DNA from 3 places in the Streptomyces sp. NPDC086777 genome. Region 2 is predicted to be linked to each of the others. Evidence: riboswitches for the same ligand, from Rfam matches in the RefSeq annotation. Region 2 holds a riboswitch; each other region holds the start of a gene.
What was found. A riboswitch is a leader RNA that binds a small molecule or an ion and turns the genes downstream of it on or off. The one in region 2 is predicted to bind S-adenosylmethionine.
Positions count from the first base shown of each region.

Region 1: another riboswitch for S-adenosylmethionine. It lies ahead of AB0472_RS44195 (aminotransferase class V-fold PLP-dependent enzyme); the one in region 2 lies ahead of thrC (threonine synthase).
Region 3: another riboswitch for S-adenosylmethionine. It lies ahead of AB0472_RS22305 (putative leader peptide); the one in region 2 lies ahead of thrC (threonine synthase).

Region 1 covers NZ_JBFBJI010000065.1:30,613-32,871, reverse strand. The annotation lists gene AB0472_RS44195 (aminotransferase class V-fold PLP-dependent enzyme) at 1-1,274, opposite strand, end outside; SAM riboswitch class IV at 1,435-1,551, opposite strand; gene trpD (anthranilate phosphoribosyltransferase) at 1,837-2,259, opposite strand, start outside.
Region 2 covers NZ_JBFBJI010000007.1:142,038-144,296, forward strand. The annotation lists gene AB0472_RS12800 (glucosyl-3-phosphoglycerate synthase) at 1-807, opposite strand, end outside; SAM riboswitch class I at 965-1,118, shown strand; gene thrC (threonine synthase) at 1,137-2,259, shown strand, end outside.
Region 3 covers NZ_JBFBJI010000015.1:141,878-144,136, forward strand. The annotation lists gene AB0472_RS22300 (ABC transporter substrate-binding protein) at 1-889, opposite strand, end outside; gene AB0472_RS22305 (putative leader peptide) at 1,111-1,227, opposite strand; SAM riboswitch class IV at 1,263-1,377, opposite strand; gene AB0472_RS22310 (DUF427 domain-containing protein) at 1,521-2,259, shown strand, end outside.

The DNA of each region.
Region 1 (2,259 bases), on a different contig from region 2:
CGCTCCACGTGCTCGTCCGGCGTCCCCGCCCCGAAGCTCACCCGGATGGCGTTGAGGGACTTCTCGCCCGGCGCCGCCTCCGGCGCCCCGCACTCGCCCTGGGTCTGCGGGTCGGTGCCCAGCAGGGTCCTGACCAGCGGGTGGGCGCAGAAGAGGCCGTCGCGGACGCCGATGCCGTACTCGGCGGAGAGGGCGGCGGCGAAGTGGGAGCTGTTCCAGCCCTCCACCACGAAGCTGATCACGCCGACCCGGGGGGCGTCGTCGCCGAAGAGCGAGAGCACCCGGACCTCGGGGACCTCGGCCAGCCCGGCCCGCACCTTCTCGATCAGGTACTGCTCGCGGGCGACCAGCGTGTCGAAGCCGGCCTCGGTGAGCGCCTTGCAGGCGGCGGCGATGGAGTAGGCGCCGATGACGTTGGGCGACCCTGCCTCGTGCCGCGCCGCGCTCTCGTGCCACTCCACGGCCACTCCCCCGTCCTCGCGCCGGGTGACCCTGCGGCTGGCGCCGCCGCCCGCGAGGTACGGCTCGGCCGCCTGCAGCCAGTCGGCGCGGCCGGCCAGCACGCCGGAGCCGAAGGGGGCGTAGAGCTTGTGGCCGGAGAAGGCGACCCAGTCGACGTCCAGGTCGCGGACGGAGACGGGGTGGTGCGGGGCCAGCTGCGCGGCGTCCAGGACGATCCGGGCGCCGTGCGCGTGCGCGGCGGCCGCGAGCTCCCGTACCGGCCACAGCTCGCCGGTGACGTTGGAGGCGCCGGTGACACAGACCAGGGCCGGGCCGTGGGGGTCGCGGTCGGCGAGGGCGCGTTCCAGGGTCTCGACGGCCTGGCGCGGGGTGCGGGGGGCGTCGAGGTAGGTGACGCGGGCGTCCTGCCAGGGCAGCAGGGAGGCGTGGTGCTCGGTCTCGAAGACGAAGACCTGGCAGCCGGCGGGGAGGGCGCGGGCCAGGAGGTTCAGGGAGTCCGTCGTCGAGCGGGTGAAGACCAGCTGGTCGTCGGGGCGGCAGTCGAGGAACTCGGCGACGGTCCGGCGGGCGTTCTCGAAGAGGTCGGTGGAGAGCTGGGAGAGGTAGCCGGCGCCGCGGTGGACGCTGCCGTAGTAGGGCGCATAGGCCGCGACGTCGTCCCAGACCCGCTGGAGGGCGGGGGCGCTGGCCGCGTAGTCGAGGGCGGCGTAGGTGACCTCGCCGCCGGTGACGAGCGGGACGGTGACATCCCGCCCCAGAACGGGCAGCGGGGCACAGACGGACTGGGCGGGGGCAGCGGTGGAGACGGACATGGGTGAACTCCCGTGTGAGCAGGTGAGATCCGCCGTGCGAGCGGACGCGCTCAAGCAGCGGCAGGGGAAAAGGGGGATGCGGAGGCGGGGCTCTGCGGCCCTATCGCATTCGCTTGCTCACGGGAGACTCCTCGACGACCAGGACCCCTGGTGTACGAGGGGTCCGCGCTTGCCGTGGACCTCGCTGCCCACGGCCTGGTCTTCACCCGGGGCACCCCGCCACGGACGGAGGGTTGCCGGACAGTCGGCCGGGGCCTCATGACTGTCACTCATGACCTGCGAAGAAACCTAGGTGAGGTGATCGCCGACGCGCAACTCCTGTCCGGATGACGGGACGAGCGCAGGCACGGCGCCGCACCGCCGGGGCGGCCGGTGTGGCTGTCCGCCGCTGACACGGAAAAACATGACCGGTCGGCGGAAGAGACCGGCAAGGCGCGACGGAAGGAGGAAGCGGCGGCGGGTCCTCCCGCGTGGCGTCGGGCACCGCCGCTCACACTCCTTCCGAACCCGGCGGCGATCAGCCGCGGCGGCGCGGTCCGGCGGTGCCGTGCCGCGCCGCGCCTCAGCCCTTCTGACCGCGCGGTGCCTGCCTGTTCGTCGCCGCTGCCCAGCGTTCCAGGACCCGCTTGGCCGCGCCCGAGTCGACCGACTCCCTCGCCTTGGCCATGGCCGCGCGGATCTGCTCGGCGAGTGTCCCGGTGCCCGGGTCCAGGGCCACCAGGGCCGCCGCCGAGTTCAGCAGCACCGCGTCCCGTACCGGGCCCTGCTCGCCGTCCAGCAGCCTGCGGGCGACCTCCGCGTTGTACGACGGGTCACCGCCCCGCAGCGCCGCCACGGGGACCAGGTCGATACCGACGTCACGGGGGTCGAAGGTCTCCTCCGTGACCTTGCCGTCGCGGACGATCCAGACCCGGGACGTGGCGGTCGTCGTCAGTTCGTCGAGGCCGTCGTCGCCGCGGAAGACGAGGGAGGAGTGGCCGCGTTC
Region 2 (2,259 bases):
GCGGGCCAGCCGGAGCTGGGCCGTGCGGTAGATCGCGGCGGACATCCGGCCGAGGGCCTGGCCGTCCTGGTGGCGGTGCTTGCGGACGCCGACGTCGACCTGGGCGAGGGCGTCCAGGCCGGCCAGGTGCAGGGCGTCGACCAGCATGCCCAGTTCCACGCCGTAGCCGACCGGGAAGGGGAGCTGTTCGAGGAGCGAGCGGCGGGCCGCGTACTCGCCGCCGAGCGGCTGGACGAAGCCGGCCAGCTGCGGCCAGTGCATGTTCAGCAGCGGGCGGGCCATCAGCTCGGTGACCCGGCCGCCCTGCCCGGCGGCGCCGCCGAGCGGACGGTCGTACATCGCCTTGACGAGGTCCACGCCGGGGTCGGTGAGGAGCGGGCCGACGATGCCGGTGACGAAGTCGGAGGAGAACTCCCGCAGGTCGGCGTCGACGAAGCAGACGATGTCCCCGGTGGTGACCAGGAGGGAGCGCCACAGGACCTCGCCCTTGCCGGGGACGGCGGGGATGCGGGGCAGGATCGCGTCGCGGTGCACGACGCGGGCGCCGGCCGCGGCGGCCACGGCCGCCGTGCGGTCGGTGGAGCCGGAGTCGACGACCACGATCTCGTCGACGAGCGGCACCTGCTGCATCAGGTCGTGGCGGATGATCGCGACGATGTCGCCGACGGTCTCCTCCTCGTTGAGCGCGGGCAGCACGACGCTGACCGTCTGCCCGGAGGACCGTTTGGCGGCCATGACGCGGTGCAGGGGGCGATCGGTTACGGACCAGGAGCGGGTGGCCAGCCAGCGCTCGACTTCTTCCAGCACGGTCAGCGGCTCCTCACTGTCACGGCCACACGACGACGTGTGATCCATCTCGCGGTACGGACGACTCTCTCAACTGTCCTGGCCTTCGGTTACAGTCTTGAACAACGCCGATGACCATCGCATGTCCTGGGGTCACCCGGCGTTGACAACCGCATACCGCTCATCCAGAGGGGCAGAGGGAAACGGCCCGTTGAAGCCCCGGCAACCCTCCAGTCGGTACTCGTAGATCACTGTCGATCAGCGCGAGGCTCCCGGCTAGGGAAGGTGCCAAATCCGTCTCACGACGAGATGCGTCGTGAGGAAGATGAGGAGAAAGGGCCTCGCCTCACATGGCTGTGCAGACTGTTGCAAGCACCACGGATTCCACCGTCGACCTCGGTCCCGCCGCCGCCCTGAGCTGCCGCGAGTGCGGTCACCGGGTACCGCTCGGCCCGGTGTTCGCCTGCGAGGAGTGTTTCGGCCCGCTGGAGATCGCGTACGACTTCTCGGCCTACGACGCCGAGGAACTCCGCAAGACGATCGAAGCGGGTCCCGCGAACATCTGGCGCTACGCGCCGCTGCTGCCCGTCCCCGCGGACGTGGCGACGAAGCCGAACATCAACCCCGGCTGGACCAAGCTCGTCCAGGCCGACAACCTGGCCAGGGAGCTGGGCGTCACCGGCGGCCTGTACGTGAAGGACGACTCCGGCAACCCGACGCACTCCTTCAAGGACCGCGTCGTCGCCCAGGCCGTCGAGGCCGCCCGCGCCTTCGGCTACACCACCCTCTCCTGCTCCTCCACCGGCAACCTGGCCGGCGCGGTCGGTGCCGCCGCCGCCCGGGCCGGCTTCCGCTCCTGCGTGTTCATCCCGCACGACCTGGAGCAGGGCAAGGTCGTCATGGCCGCGATCTACGGCGGCGAACTCGTCGGCATCGAGGGCAACTACGACGACGTGAACCGTTTCTGCTCCGAGCTGATCGGCGACCCGGCCGGCGAGGGCTGGGGCTTCGTCAACGTCAACCTGCGGCCGTACTACGCGGAGGGCTCCAAGACCCTGGCGTACGAGATCTGCGAGCAGCTCGGCTGGCGGATCCCGGACCAGCTCGTCATCCCGATCGCCTCCGGCTCGCAGCTGACGAAGATCGACAAGGGTCTGCAGGAGCTGATCAGGCTCGGGCTCGTCGAGGACAGGCCGTACAAGATCTTCGGTGCCCAGGCCGAGGGCTGCTCGCCGGTGTCGGTGGCGTACAAGGAGGGCCACGACGTGGTCCGGCCGCAGAAGCCGAACACCATCGCCAAGTCGCTCGCCATCGGCAACCCGGCCGACGGGCCGTACGTCCTCGACATCGCACGGCGCACCGGCGGTGCCGTCGAGGACGTCACCGACGAGCAGGTCGTCGACGCCATCAAGCTGCTCGCGCGGACCGAGGGAATCTTCGCGGAAACCGCCGGCGGAGTGACGGTTGGAGTCA
Region 3 (2,259 bases), on a different contig from region 2:
ACACCACACCGGGGTTGGCCCGGCTCAGCAGGCCGACCGGGCCGCCCTCGAGCGCCGCCTCGTTGGCCTTGCCGACACTGCTGATCGCGTCCACCTGTCCCGACCGGAGACTGCCGGCCCGCACCCCCGCCTCGGGCACGACCTTGAACACCAGCTTGTCCAGGTAGGCCTCGCCCTTCTTCGACCACAGGGCGGAGCCCCAGTCGTACCCGGTGCGTCTGCCCAGGGTGATCGACTGGTTCTGCACGTACTGCCGGAGCACGAACGGCCCGGACCCGACCACCCCGTCGCTGCACTTCCGCTGCGGGCTCCGCTTGACGCTCGCCGAGGACTCGATGCCCAGCGAGTGGGTCGAAGTGGCCTGGAGGAACTGGGCGTTGGGCTGCTCGAAGGTCACCTTGACGGTGAGCGGATCGACCACGGTGGTGCTCTTGACGCCGCTCAGGTAGCCCTCGGCGAGGGTGCCCAGGGCGCCGAGGCCCGGCACCGCGTCGAAGTTGTCCTTGACCACCTGCGCCGTCAGCTTCGAGCCGTCGCTGAAGGTGACACCCGACCGCAGGTGGAACGTGAACGTCGTCGCGTCGGAGCTGATGTCCCAGCTCTTGGCGAGCCACGGCACGATCCTGCCGGTCTTCGGGTCCTGGTCGGTGAGGGAGTCCACGATCTGGCGCACCGAGTAGATGGTGTCGTTGCTGCCGACCTGCTGCGGGTCCATGCAGCCCGCGTCGGAGCCCACCGCGAAGGTCAGGGTGCCGCCCGCCCTCGCCCGGCCGCTTCCGGAGCCGGAGCCGTCGTCGCCCGAACCGCACGCGGTCAGCAGGACGCTGGTGGTCAGGAGCGCGGCCAGGGGCGCCCATCGGAAGGGTCTGAGATCCGGAAGTGCAGTCACGGAGGGTCTTCTCCTACTCGTGTCACCGCGGCACGACCACGCACGTACGCGCGCGGGCATGACGGTGTGTGCGGCCCGGGCGGTTCGCCTCCGGCCGGGGATGCGCTGTGCTGACAGGGGAGTTCGGCATGCGGACGACACCGGGAACCGGTGGCGGGGGAGAGGACGGCGCGAAGGTGCCGGGGCCGGCGACGGATGTCAGCCGGCGGCGGCCGGGCCGGTCAGGCCCGACAGAGGCAGCTGGTCGAGCGCTTCAGATCGATGTGGCGCCGGCGCGAGAGCCGGGAGTACGCCGTGGCGTCGGCGGGGGAGGTGGCCGGGTCGTCGCTGTGTCGCATGCCGGTCCCTCCCCTTCTCCGGCCCCGGTCACGGGGCCACGCGCTTGCGGGAATTCGTCGGTGATCCCGCCGGGCTTTCACCTGGAGCACCCCACCGCGCGGGAGGGTTGCCGGTCAGCGAGCCAGGGCCTGACGCTGACACTCGATGCCGTTGGCGATGCTACGGAGCGGTTTTGTCGTACGTCAATGCCGTACCGTGACGCCCGTCCGGGAGAACGGGGTCGTCGCCGGCCTGCTACGACCGCCGTACCCCGCTGCTCACGACCGCCGTACCCCGGCAGGAGGAGGTGCTCGTGACCACGTCCCCGAACGCGCGAGCCGTGCGGACCACCCCGGAAGGCCTCCGGTGGGAGCCGAGCGAGCGCTGGGTACGGGGGCGCACGGGCGAGGTGACCGTCGTCGACAGCCGGCACCCCGTCCTGGTCTGGGAGCCGGGCGTGCCCGTCCCGCTGTACGCCTTCCCGCGCACCGAGGTCCGCGAGGACCTGCTCCGCCCCGCGAAGAACCCCCCGACGGGTACGCACACCGGCTCCCGCGTCTTCTACGACCTCGACATCGGCGGCGAACTGCTGGAGAACGCCGCCTGGACCTTCCCGGCCGCCGACCTCGCCGACCACATCGCCTTCGAGTGGTTCCGGCGCGTGGGCCGGGGCCTCGACCACTGGTACGAGGAGGAGGAAGAGATCTTCGTCCACCCCCGTGACCCGCACAAACGGGTGGACGCGATCCCGAGCAGCCGCCACGTGGTGGTGGAGATCGACGGCACGGTCGTCGCGGACACCCGCCGTCCCGTGCTGCTGTTCGAGACCGGCCTGCCCACGCGCTACTACGTGCCGCGCGAGGACGTCCGCCTCGACCTGCTCGAACCCACCGGCCACCACACCGGCTGCCCCTACAAGGGCACGGCCGAGTACTGGTCCTGGCGCGGAGAGTCCGACGTGCCCCCGAACGTCGTCTGGAGCTATCCGGACCCGCTGCCCGCGGCCGGCGCGGTCAGGGGACTGCTCGCCTTCTACGACGAGGCCGTCGACA